DNA from 2 places in the Leucobacter sp. gxy201 genome. Region 2 is predicted to be linked to the other one. Evidence: predicted binding sites of a transcription regulator. Region 2 holds the regulator's gene; the other holds the start of a gene.
What was found. The regulator LexA, encoded in region 2, represses DNA repair genes until DNA is damaged. The targets are predictions, from matches to a motif close to TCGAACANNTGTTCGA.

Region 1: a site for LexA is predicted at 3,979-3,994, ahead of NHL51_RS08545 (DUF222 domain-containing protein). Genes of this name have one in related genera too.

The regions. Positions count from the first base shown of each region.
Region 1 covers NZ_JAMXWS010000004.1:251,133-257,411, reverse strand. The annotation lists gene NHL51_RS08555 (hypothetical protein) at 1-288, shown strand, start outside; gene NHL51_RS08550 (choice-of-anchor G family protein) at 285-2,240, shown strand; gene NHL51_RS08545 (DUF222 domain-containing protein) at 2,250-3,947, opposite strand; gene NHL51_RS08540 (TSUP family transporter) at 4,064-4,852, opposite strand; gene NHL51_RS08535 (amino acid ABC transporter permease) at 4,956-5,909, opposite strand; gene NHL51_RS08530 (amino acid ABC transporter permease) at 5,906-6,279, opposite strand, start outside.
Region 2 covers NZ_JAMXWS010000003.1:349,042-355,320, reverse strand. The annotation lists gene NHL51_RS06760 (SseB family protein) at 1-49, opposite strand, end outside; gene priA (bifunctional 1-(5-phosphoribosyl)-5-((5-phosphoribosylamino)methylideneamino)imidazole-4-carboxamide isomerase/phosphoribosylanthranilate isomerase PriA) at 54-803, opposite strand; gene hisH (imidazole glycerol phosphate synthase subunit HisH) at 800-1,471, opposite strand; gene hisB (imidazoleglycerol-phosphate dehydratase HisB) at 1,468-2,076, opposite strand; gene NHL51_RS06740 (histidinol-phosphate transaminase) at 2,159-3,241, opposite strand; gene NHL51_RS06735 (hypothetical protein) at 3,260-3,652, opposite strand; gene lexA (transcriptional repressor LexA) at 3,912-4,577, shown strand; gene NHL51_RS06725 (glutamate-1-semialdehyde 2,1-aminomutase) at 4,669-6,006, opposite strand; gene hemB (porphobilinogen synthase) at 6,003-6,279, opposite strand, start outside.

The DNA.
Region 1 (6,279 bases), on a different contig from region 2:
GTGACGCTCGCGATTCCGGCCGCGACTCCCGGTGATGCCCTCGACGGGCTCACCGCGCGCGTGGGCCTCGGCGTGCACGCGGCCGGCGATGACGGCGGCGATGGCGGCACCGTCGTGCCGGTGCAGCCGACACCTGTGCCTCCGAAGCATCTCGCGGTGACCGGCGCCGATGCTCTCGCGCTCGGAGTGCTCGCCACGGGCCTCGCCGGGCTCGGTCTCGCGGCAGCCCTGCGGGGCAGGTCGCGCACCCGTCTCCACGCGGGTTCTACGGCAGGGGAAGCACGATGAGCCTCCGCGATCTGCTGCGCAGACTGACTTCGCGCCCCGCGCACGCTCGTCCGTTCGTGCCGACCGACCGTCTCTGGAAGCGCGGCGTCGGCGCGGCGGCCGCGGCCGTGCTCGTATCGACGGCGCTCGTCGCTCAGGGCGGAGTCACGACCTCCGCCAGTTGGAACGACGCCGAGTGGGTGCACGCGCCGACGGTCGGCACTCTCGATTGCACCCAGCCCGACGGCGCCTTCACAACACGCGGCGAGGGGCGCGCACTCAGCGGTTCACTGCTCGGCATCGACTTGGATCAGGTCGCAGAAGCGAGCGGAGTGCTCGTCACCAACGATGGCACCCGCGATCGACACACTCCCGACCCGGGTGCGAATCCAGCGCCTCTAGCCCCTGCCTGGGGCAACCCGCTGAATGTCGGCCTACTCGGCCAGGCGATCAACCTCGACCTCGGCGATGGCATGCTGCAGCTGCCCCTCGACAACCAGACCGGCGTGCTCGGTCAGTATGCGCAGGCGACAGCCGGTGGTGTCGCCCAGGGCGCCGCCGGGTTCATCGATTCGAGCGGCGGCATCGCGACCGCTCCAGGCAGCGGGTATCCGGAGCTCGCCACCGTGAATCTCAAGCAGCTGATCTCACAGGTCGATCCGACGGTCGCCGCAACGCTCGCCAATGTCACCGATCTTTCTCTCGAGGTAGGAGCTGTGACGGGCCGCGCGGCACTCGATGGCTGCGATGCGGCCTGGAATGGAGTGTCATCGCTACGCACGGAGCTGGTCAATGGGGTCGAAACCCAGGTCGGCAATTTGTCGCGCGAGTACCTGGCGACGAGCGCCGACCTCGTGATCGAAACGCCGGCTGTGGGCAGTCTGACTCAGAAGCTCGATGGCGTGGTGCAGAACTTGGAGACGACAGTCAACGGGCTCGCTTCGAACCAATCGGTTCTGGACGGGCTATTGACTTCAGTCACGGGGCTCCTGTCCACACTCGTCAGCGGCGTCTTGAGCACGAACAGCGTTGCGCTCACTCTCACAGCAACCGTCGACACGGCTGCGCTTCGAAATGCCATTCACCGGGCCGAGCCTCTTACCGACAGCCATGGGGTAGTCAGTGTAGACCTCTCGCAGGGCACGATCCGAGTGAACACTGTCGCGCTACTACAGGAGGCCTATCCGGGAGCCTATGGCAATGGTCTCAACGGATTGCCTCCGAACTCGAACCTGCTTGCCGACGAGCAGGTGCTGACCACGCTCACTAATACCGTTACGGATGTTCTGGGAGATTGGCTTCACGATATTGAAGGGCTCCTTGCCAGCGCCATCGACGCCATTCAGCTCAACGTATTAGTCACCGCCAAGCTTCGCGTGACCGTTCTAGGCGTGGGGGTAGCCAATATCGGCACTGTTCAAGCCGTCGTTTCGGGTCCGCTCAACGGCCTCACAACTCAAGTGAGTACGACCGTCGACCTCACGCTGCTCAACGTTCTTGATCCGCTCGGCTTGCTTGGACTGAAAGCCACCGTCAACGGCCTCCTCAATGCACTCACCTCCGGTCTCATCGGAAATCTGGGGCCGACAGTCAAGAACGCTCTCGAAACCGTACTCGGGCCCCTGCGAGCGCTTCCCACTGATGTGCGCGAAGCAGTCGTATTGGTCGTAACAACAGCATCAGGACTGTACACAAACCTTTTGCTCCCTGCGGGCCCCTCACTCAAACCTGTCATTTCTGTTGTGCTCAACGCCCAGAACGACCCGTTCTCGGGCGGCGATGAACCTGAAGATTGGGAGACCACATCAGTGGCCGGTCTGCCGGACGGCCGCTACGACGTGGCCGCGCTCCGTATCGGTGTACTCGAGGGGCTTGCGAACGGCGCCATCCTCTATCTCGGTCGGGGTTCGGTCGGCCCGGGATGCGCGGTCGCAACGGCGACGCAGCCGGGCAGCCCCTGCGCGGGGTACTAGAGATAGAGCTCAGCCGGCTTTGCGTTCCGGAAGTTCGCGATCTGGAAGTTCCGGAGCCGCTCGGTCTGGCTGCCGTCGGTCTCGGGACCGGTGGCTCGGAGCCCTGAGCGGCGAGCCGGTGCGGTACCAGCGCCGGGAGCTGTCGACCCAGTTCGGGGCCCGCACTTCGGGGAGGCCGTCGTTCATGCGGATCGACCAGCCCGAGGATTCGAGACCGCGGTGATGGTGCCAGCAGAGCAGCACCCCGTTGTCGGTGTGCGTCGGGCCGCCCTTCGCGTGCTCCGTGACGTGGTGGATCTCGCACCAGGTCGCCGGGACCCGGCAGCCGGGGATGATGCAGCCGCCATCGCGCAGAGCGATCGCCCGGCGCTGGTGCGCGTTGAACACCCGCTGCGCCGAGCCGAGCTCGATGATGCGGCCGAGCTCGTCGCGCACCATGCGCTGCACCGCTCCGGTGCAGGCCGCGCGGCGCACCGAGTGCATGGGCACCGGGGCGAGCACGCCGTCGTGCCCCTGCACCCAGCCGACCCCGCGGCGCTGCTCGACATCCCGCTGCTCCACCTGGATCATCACGGTGACCGGAGCTCCGCCGAGATCGGGCACACCGGGCGACTGCATCGCGATCTCGAGCACGGCCGCGAACGCATCGTGGCGCTTCTGATCGGCCGTACGCCGATCGACCTCGGCGGGCAGGGCCCCGGTGTCGGCGTAAAGATCATTGCCGGCCTCGGCCTCGGAATCCTCGACGAGTTCGAAGCGCACACCGCTGTGCTTCTGAAAATCTTGCGCCTGAAGACCTCGGGCCTGAAGTTCTCGCGCATCGGCACCGGGTTCACCGGAATCGGCCCCAGACTCCTGCCGCGCGACCCGGCGCAGCGCCGACGGCGCATTCATCGCATCGAGCAGGCGGCCGAGCGCGGCGCCGGCCTCGGGCAGCAGCGCTCCCGAGACGCGCACGAGCCCGTCGCGTCCCAGACCGAGGCGGAGGCCGCGCCGATGCTCGGGCACCGTCTCGTTCGGTTCGGGCCCGTCTTGGTCGAGAAACGCCTTCCATACCTGGCACATGGTGCGCATGCCGTCGTCGTGCTCGGGAAGCTTGCCGTCGCTGCCGGTCGCGGCGGCGACCAGCTCCCGCTCCGCGACTTCGAGCGTCTCGGAGGCCGCTACCGCTTCGGACTGCTCGAGCGTGCGCGTGATCATCGCCGCGCACTCGAACGAGATCTCGCCGGCGGCGAAGGCCTCGGCGACGTGGGGCACCCGCGGCGCGAGCGCTCCCCCGCTCATGGCCGGCCGCGGCAGCACGCTCGCCGCCAGACGCAGGCGGCGCGAGATCTCGCGCGCCGGAGCCCGGGTGACGCGCTGCAGCAGCTCGACCGTTCCCGTGCAGCCGTAGCGGTGCGCCAGCGCCGGCTCGCCGAGCGGCCGGTCGCTGTCGTCGTCGACCCGACCTGCGAGCGCGACCTGCGCCGACTCGACCAGGCGCGACATCCGCTCGACCATCGCGGCGGCGGCGAGCGCCTCCGACCCCGAGAGCGCCGCACCCGGCAGTGAACCGGACACTGCCCCGGGTACCGCGCCGGAACCTCGCAGCAGCTCCTCGAACTGCCGCGCCAGCTCCTCGATCTCGCCCGCGAGTGCGCCGCTGAGCGGTTCCGGTGCGTCGAGCCGAGAGTCGATTCCGGAGCGAGCTTCGATGCTGGCGTCCATGCTTCTATTCTCTCACGAATGAGAGCAATAGTCGAACATATGTTCGAGTAAAAACTGTGGAATCATGCGAATTTCCGGGCCTGTGGAGGAAGGTGCCCGGGCCGACGAAGCGCCCGCTACGCGGCGAAGAATTCGACCCAGATGTCGAAGCCGAGCTTCACGATGAGCACGCCGACGACGACGAGGAACAGGGCCCTGATGAAGCCGGTGCCCCTGGCGATCGCCATGCGGGCCCCGACGAGGCTTCCGAGGAAGTTCGCGATGCCCATCACGAGCCCGAACGGCCACAGCACCGCGCCGAGCGGAATGAAGAACAGCAGCGCGCCCAGGTTCGTCGCGAAGTTCACGATCTTCGTCTTCGCGCTCGCCTGCAGGAAGTCGTAGCCGATCATGCCGACCAGCGAGATGATGAGGAAGGTGCCGGTGCCGGGCCCCAGCAGTCCGTCGTAGAAGCCGATAGCGAGCCCGATCGTCATCGCGATCAGCAGGTGCCGGGACCCGTGGTACCTGAGCTTCGTCACGGCGCCCATCGAGGGCTTGAACAAGGTGATGAGCGCGACGACGACGAGCGCCGCCACGATGATCGGCTTGAACACCTGCGCCGGCAGGAAGGCCGCGAGCGAGGCACCGCCGAACGACCCGGCGAGCGCGACCGCGGCCATCGGCAGCGTCGTGCGCAGGCTCGGCCGCACTCTGCGGTAGAAGGTGTAGCTGCTCGACGTCGTGCCGAAGATCGATGCGAGCTTGTTCGTCGCGAGCGCCTGCACCGGCGAGATGCCGGGCACGAGCAGCAGAGCGGGGAGCTGCAGCAGCCCACCGCCTCCGACGACGGCGTCGATCCACCCCGCTGCGAATGCCGCGAGGCAGAGGATCGCCAGTGTGCCCCACCCGAGCCCCTCGGGCATCTCGAAGAATGCCAGGGCGTCGGCGGTGCGCGCGGCGGCGAGCGGTACGACGGTCACGGGCGGGCGCTCATTCGCCCCGCCCGCAACCCCGTTTCAGCGGGCTTCACTGCTCATCGTCGAGATGTTGCGTGCTGATGATCTCGGTGACGGTCTCGCCCTCGCGCATCCGTGGATCCGCAGTGACGGCAGCGACCGCAGCACCGCCGACGAGCACCGCGCCCGCACCCGCAGTCGCCTGCGCCTTCACCTTCGGCGACCGGCTCATGCGGACCTCGAGCCACTTCGCGAGGCCCGAGAGGATGAGGCACATGGCGATGTAGATGCCGCCGATGACGAACGCGGCCGGCAGCAGCGGGCGCTCGAACTGCACATTGCTCGACAGCTGCTTCGCCAGGTGCAGCAGTTCGGGGTAGGTGATGATGAACCCGAGCGCCGTGTCCTTCATCGTGACGACCAACTGCGCGACGATCACCGGCAGCATCGCCCGCACGGCCTGCGGCAGCAGGATGAACCACATGACGCCGCTCTTGCGCAGCCCGATCGCATACCCGGCCTCTTTCTGGCCCTTGGGCAGCGATTCGATGCCGGCGCGCAGGGCCTCGGCGAGCACCGAGCCGTTGTAGATGATCAGGGCGATGGAGACCGCCCAGTACGGGGCGAGTTTGATGCCGATCGACGGCAGACCGAAGTAGAGCAGCATCATCATCACGAGCACGGGCACCGCTCGGAAGATCTCGGTGACCACGGTGAAGGGCACCCGCACGGCCCGGTGGTCAGAGAGACGGCCGAGGGCGAGCAGGAAGCCGAGCACGATGCTGCCGACCGCCGCCGAGGCGAATGCGGCGAGCGTCATCCCGAGCGCGAGCGCGATCTGCTCCCAGATCACGCTGTAGCTGAACAGGCCCCACTTCTTCGGCGAGAACTGGCCGGTGACCGTGAAGCGGTAGACGAGGAAGCCGAGAACGGCGACGACGACGAGCACCGTGAGCACCGCGAGCAGGCGGTTGCGCGCGATGGCCCGGGGACCGGGAACGTCGTACAGGACTGAGGTGCTCATCGCGCGATCCTCCATTTGTTCTCGAGGCGGTTCTGGCCCCAGCTGAGCAGCAGCACCAGTACGACGAACACCGCCGCGACCCAGAGCAGAACCTCCATCGGGCTGCCCGGCCGGCCGTGCGAGTCGTTGATGGTGGCGCGCATGGCGGCCAGCTCCGCGATGGAGAAGCCTGCGGCGACCGTCGTGTTCTTGAGCAGCGCGATGAACACGCTCATCATCGGCGGCACCACCGAGCGGAACGCCTGGGGCAGCACCACGAGCGTCATGACCTGCCCGAAGGGGAGGCCGATCGCTCGAGCGGCCTCGGCCTGCCCGACCGGCACGGTGTTGATGCCGGCGCGCAGCACCTCCGCGACGTAGGTCGCGGTGT
Region 2 (6,279 bases):
CGGTCGAGCGCGGGGCGTCGCCGGTGGAGGGGAGCTTCTTGATCGCCAAGGCGCTAGCGCCCCGCGACGTCCAGCGCGGCCGGGAGGGAGAAGGCGCCGTCGTAGAGCGCCTTGCCGATGATCGCGCCTTCGATGCCGAGCGGAACGACCTCTCGCAGCGCTGCCAGGTCATCGAGGCTCGAGATGCCGCCGGAGGCGATGACCGGGCGCGACGTGCGGCTGCACACCTGGCGCAGCAGCTCGACGTTCGGGCCGCGCATCATGCCGTCCTTCGTGACGTCGGTGACGACGTAGCGCGGGCACGCGGCTTCTTCGAGCCGTGCGAGCACGTCCCAGAGGTTGCCGCCGTCCTCGGTCCATCCGCGGGCGGCGAGGGTCTCGCCGCGAACGTCGAGTCCGACCGCGATCTGCTCGCCGTAGCGGGCGATCACCGCATGCGTCCATTCGGGGTTCTCGAGAGCGGCCGTACCGAGGTTCACGCGCCGCGCCCCCATTTCGAGCGCGGCTTCGAGGCTCGCGTCGTCGCGGATGCCGCCCGAGAATTCGATGTTCACCCGGCCGCCCGTGCGCTTGATGATCTTGCGTGCGACGGCCACGTTGCTCCCACGGCCGAACGCCGCGTCGAGGTCGACGAGGTGGATCCACTCGGCGCCCTGCTCGACCCAGTCGAGAGCGGCGTCGACGGGGCTGCCGTAGTTCTTCTCGGTGCCGGCCTCGCCCTGCGTGAGGCGAACGGCCTTGCCGTCGACCATATCGATGGCCGGCAGCAGCTGCAGCTTCGGGCCTTCGGCCAGTTCAGTCATGATGTGTGTTCGCTCCTTAGCGAGTCGCGTCGATTCGGAAATCCCGAGATCCAGTTGCGCAGCAGCCGGATACCGGCTTCGCCTGATTTCTCGGGGTGGAACTGGGTGGCGGTGAGGGGGCCGTTCTCGACGGCGGCGATGAACTTCTCGCCGTGCTCGGCCCAGGTGACGAGCGGCCGCACGGACGCGCCGCGGCCCTCGATCGTCCACTCCGTCGCCGCATTGCTGTGCACGAAGTAGAAGCGCTCGTCGGCGATGCCGTCGAAGAGCCGCGACCCCGCAGGGGCCTGCACCGTGCTCCAGCCCATGTGGGGCAGCACTTCGGCGCGGAGTTCGCGCACGGTTCCGGGCCACTGGCCGAGGCCGTCCGATTCGCGCCCGCGCTCGATACCGCGCTCGAACATCACCTGCTCCCCGACGCAGATCCCGAGCACCGGCCGCCCGCCGGCGAGCCGCCGGTCGATGAGCTCGTCGCCGCGCACCTCGCGGAGCTGCCGGATCACGGCGTCGAAGGCGCCGACGCCGGGAACGAGCAGCCCGTCCGCCTCGGCGACGGCCTTCGGGTCGCGTGTGAGGAGCGGCTCGGCACCGGCCTTCGCGAGGGCCTTCAGCACCGAGTGGACGTTGCCCGAACCGTAATCGAGCACGGCGACGCGTGCTCCGGTCACAGAGCGCCCTTCGTGGAGGGAATGCCGCTCTCGAGGGGGTCGACGGACTTCGCAGTGCGGAACGCGCGCGCGAACGCCTTGAACTCCGCCTCGGCGATGTGGTGCGGGTCGCGCCCCTCGACGAGCTTCAGGTGTACCGTGAGACGCGCGTTCAGCACGAGGGCCTCGAAGAAGTGGCGCACCATCGAACCGGTGAAGTGGCCGCCGATGAGGTGGAATTCGAAGCCCGCGGGCTCGCCCGAGTGCACGAGGTACGGCCGGCCCGAGATATCGACGACGGCCTGCGCGAGCGACTCGTCGAGCGGCACCGCCGCATCGCCGTACCGCATGATGCCGCGCTTGTCGCCGAGCGCCTCGAGGATCGCCTGGCCGAGCAGGATGCCCGTGTCCTCGACGGTGTGATGGACGTCGATATGCACGTCTCCCTGCGCGCGCACCGCGAGGTCGGTGCGCGAATGCTTGGCGAACGCCGTCAGCATGTGGTCGAAGAACGGGACGCCGGTGTCGATATCCGAGACTCCGGTGCCGTCGAGATCGATGCTGAGGGAGATCTGCGACTCGCTGGTCGAGCGCTCGATCGAGACGGTGCGTGCAGCTGATGTCATGGGCAACAGTCTAGTGCGACGGGGCGCGACGATGCCTCGGAGCGGCAGCGCGGGACCCGGATCGAAACGCCGGAGGGCTGCACTACCGTTCGAGCCGCGAGATCGCGTCGATCAGCGCGCTCGTCTCGGTCTCGGTGCCGACCGTGAGCCGCAGGTGCCCGTCGATGCCGAGGTTGCGGATCAGGATGCCTTGGGAGAACAGCGTCTCGAACACCGCGTCGGGGTCGTCGAAGCCGCCCACGAGGAGGAAGTTCGCGCCCGACGGGTGCACGCGGTAGCCGAACTCGGTGAGGGCCGCGGCGAGGCGTTCGCGCTGCTCGCGGATGTCGGCGACCGTGGCGAGCATCTCGCCCGAATGGCGGATCGCCGCGGTGGCGGCCGCCTGCGTCAGGGCCGAGAGGTGGTAGGGCAGACGCACGAGGCGCAGCGCGTCGATCACCGCAGGATCCGCGGCGAGGTAGCCGAGCCGCACCCCAGCGAACGCGAACGCCTTGCTCATGGTGCGCGACACCAGCAGTCGGTGACGCCCCGGCAGCAGCGTGATGGCGCTCTCGCCGCGGTCGTCGAACTCGCGGTACGCCTCGTCGACGATGAGCATGCCGTCGAAGGCGTCGTAGGCGGCGCGCACGGTGTCGATATCGAGGCGGGTTCCGGTCGGGTTGTTCGGGCCGCAGATGATCGCGATGTCGGGCCGTTGCTCGCGCAGAGTCTCGGCCACGAACTCGGGCGTCAGCGCATACCCCTCGGGGCGCTCGATCGGCACCCAGGCGGTGTCGGTGCCCGACGCGAGCAGGGGGTACATGGAATAGGTCGGGGTGAAGCTCAGCAGCGACCGGCCCGGGCCGCCGAAGGCCTGGAGGATCTGCTGCAGCACCTCGTTCGAGCCGTTCGCGGCCCAGAGCTGCTCCGAGGCCAGCCCGTGACCGAGGTACCCGGCGAGCGCATCGCGGAGTTCGGTGAACTCGCGGTCGGGGTAGCGGTTCACCGAGCGGACCGCTCGAGCGAGCGATTCGGCGATGTCGGCGACCACGGCCTCCGGCAGCGGATGGGTGTTCTCATTGACGTTCAGGCTGATCGGCACCGGATCCTGGGGGGCGCCGTACGGCGCCTTGCCGACGAGCGTGCTGCGGAGCGGGAGGTCACTGAGACTGGTCACCCTCACCATTCTAGGGTCGACCCGCGCTCACTCCGCCGAGTCCACGGGGAAGCCGAGCTCGGCGCCGGAGACGACCGAGGCGGAGTGCGCGTAGCGCAGCGGCACGGCGATCGCCTCGCCGGCCTGGACGCCGGACCCCTGGAGCTGGTTGAGCTGCACGATCTCGGCGACGAGATCGCGCGGATCCTGCGTCGGGTCGAGTTCGGTCGCGAGCGACCAGAGGGTTGCGCCCGGCTGCACCACGACGTACTGGAACTCCGCATCGCCGGCGGCGTTCGACGCCTGCGCCTCGGGGGCCGCGAATGCCGCGACGAAGGCCAGCAGCGCCGCCACCAGCACCGTCGCGAACGAACCGAACACGACCCGGCCGCGCCGGGTCAGGCGGAGCTTGGGGGCCTCGTGCGAGATCACTGCGCTCATGTCTGGGTTCCTTCCTGGTGCATCCGCCTACGCGAACATCTGTTTCGAATATATCTTCGAACGATCGAAAACGCAACGATTCTTCGAATACGTGTTCCGATCGCCTTTCGCGACACTCGAACATATGTTTGCCAGTGATCGAGCGGGGCCGCTAGGGTTTCGAAGCAACGGGATCACTGAAACAGCACCCACTGACATTCACGGTCCCGCCGCCAGTCCCGTCGATCGGCGCAGGCATTCCCGCAACGGAAGGATCGCGATGAGCACCTCGGATACGCCGCCGCAGGGTCGCAGGCTGAGCGAGAAGCAGCAGGCGATCCTGGAGTACATCTGCCGCACCGTCGAGTCCCAGGGCTACCCGCCGAGCATGCGCGAGATCGGCGACGCCGTCGGCCTCTCGTCGCTGTCGAGCGTGACCCATCAGTTGAGCCGCCTCGAGCTCGCGGGGTATATCCGCCGCGACCCGAACCGGCCCCGCGCGCTCGAGATCCTCATCGAACTCGCGAGCACGAGCTCGGCCATCGCCGATGCGCCGTCGCAGCAGGCGGAGGAGGCGGCGTACGTGCCCCTCGTCGGTCAGATCGCCGCCGGTGTGCCGATCACCGCCGAGCAGCAGGTCGAAGAGCTCGTACCGCTGCCCCGGTCGCTCGTCGGCGACGGGCAGCTGTTCATGCTGAAGGTGGTCGGCGATTCCATGATCGACGCCGCGATCTGCGACGGCGACTTCGTGGTCGTCCGGCAGCAGCGCGAGGCCGAGAACGGCGACATCGTCGCGGCGATGCTCGACGGCGAGGCGACGGTGAAGGTGTTCCGCCGCCGGGACGGCCATACCTGGCTGCTCCCCCGCAATAGCGCGTTCGAGCCGATCCTCGGCGACTACGCCGAGGTGCTCGGCAAGGTCGTCGCGGTATTCCGCTCGGTCTGATCGCTCCTCGGCCCCTGCACGGCGCGTCGGGCGATGTCTCCGGCCGCGCGACCCGGGGCCTCGCCCGACGGGAAGGCCGGGGTCGGTGACCCTACTCCCCGCCCTCCGGCTGCGCTTCCGCAGCGGCGCGGGCCGCGGGCGCGAGCGCGTCGAGGATGCGCCCGATCGCCGCGTCGTCGTGCGCAGCGGTCGCGAACCACGCCTCGAACGCGCTCGGCGGCAGATTCACGCCGCGGTCGAGCATGGCGTGGAAGAAGGCCGGATAGCGCCACGCCTCCTGAGACCGCATCTGGGCGTAGTCGCGTGGGGCGCTCGGGAAGTCGCCGAACACCGGCGCGAGCAGCGTGCCCGCGCGCTGCACCCGGTGCGGCACTCCGGCCGCATCGAGCGCGCTCGCCAGACCCGCGGCGATCGCGTCCGCGGCACGGCCGAGACGCGCGTAGGCGTCGTCGTCGGCGAGGCGCAGCGTCGCGAGGCCCGCCGCGACGGCCACCGGGTTGCCCGACAGCGTGCCGGCCTGGTAGACGGGCCCGAGGGGCGCGAGCAGATCCATGAGCTCGGCCCGACCGCCGAGGGCCGCGAGCGGGAGGCCGCCGCCGACCACCTTGCCGAAGGTGAACAGGTCGGGCGCGATCCCTGGCGCCACCGTCGCCGATTCGATGCCCCAGTACCCCGATGGGCCCGAGCGGAAACCGGTGAGCACCTCGTCGAGGATGACGAGCGCGCCGTGCGCGTGCGCGAGGCGGATCATGGCCTCGGTGAAGCCGGGGGCGGGCGGCACGATACCCATGTTCGCCGCCGCGGCCTCCGAGATCACCGCGGCGATGCGGTCGCCGTGCTCGGCGAAGGCGGCCTCGAGCACGGCGACGTCGTTGTAGGGCAGCACCAGCGTCTGCGCGGCCGTCTGGGCAGTCACGCCCGCGGAGCCCGGCAGCGCGAGCGTCGCGAGCCCCGACCCGGCTTCCGCCAGCAGCCCGTCCGAGTGCCCGTGGTAGTGCCCGGCGAATTTGATGATCAGGGGCCTGCCCGTCGCGCCGCGGGCGAGGCGGATCGCCGTCATCGTGGCCTCGGTGCCGGTCGAGACGAGGCGCACCCGCTCCACTTCGGGAACGCGTCGCACGATCTCCTCGGCGAGTTCGGCCTCCTCGGGGGCCGATGCGCCGAAGCCGAGCCCGCGCGCCGCCGCGCGCTGCACCGCGGCCACCACATCGGGGTGGGCGTGCCCGAGGAGTGCCGGCCCCCACGACGCGACCAGGTCGACGTACTCGTTGCCGTCTGCATCGACGACCAGCGGCCCGGCCCCCGAGACGAGGAAGCGCGGAGTGCCGCCGACGGAGCCGAAGGCGCGTACGGGCGAGTTCACGCCGCCCGGGATGACCCGCGCGGCCCGCTCGGCGAATCGGGCGCTCGACGCGACGTCCCGGCTCATCGCAGCCACCCCGCGAGTTCGACGGCGAAGTAGCTGAGGACGGCGTCGGCCCCCGCGCGTTTGATGCTCAGCACCGATTCCTCGATCGCGCGGCGACGATCGAGCCAGCCGTTCGCGGCGGCCGCTTCGATCATCGCGGCCTCCCCCGACACCTGGTAGGCCCAGACGGGCACCGGGCTCTCGGCGGCGACCTCCGCGAGCACGTCGAGGTACGACATCGCGGGCTTCACCATCACGAAATCCGCGCCCTCGTCGAGATCGAGGCGCGCTTCG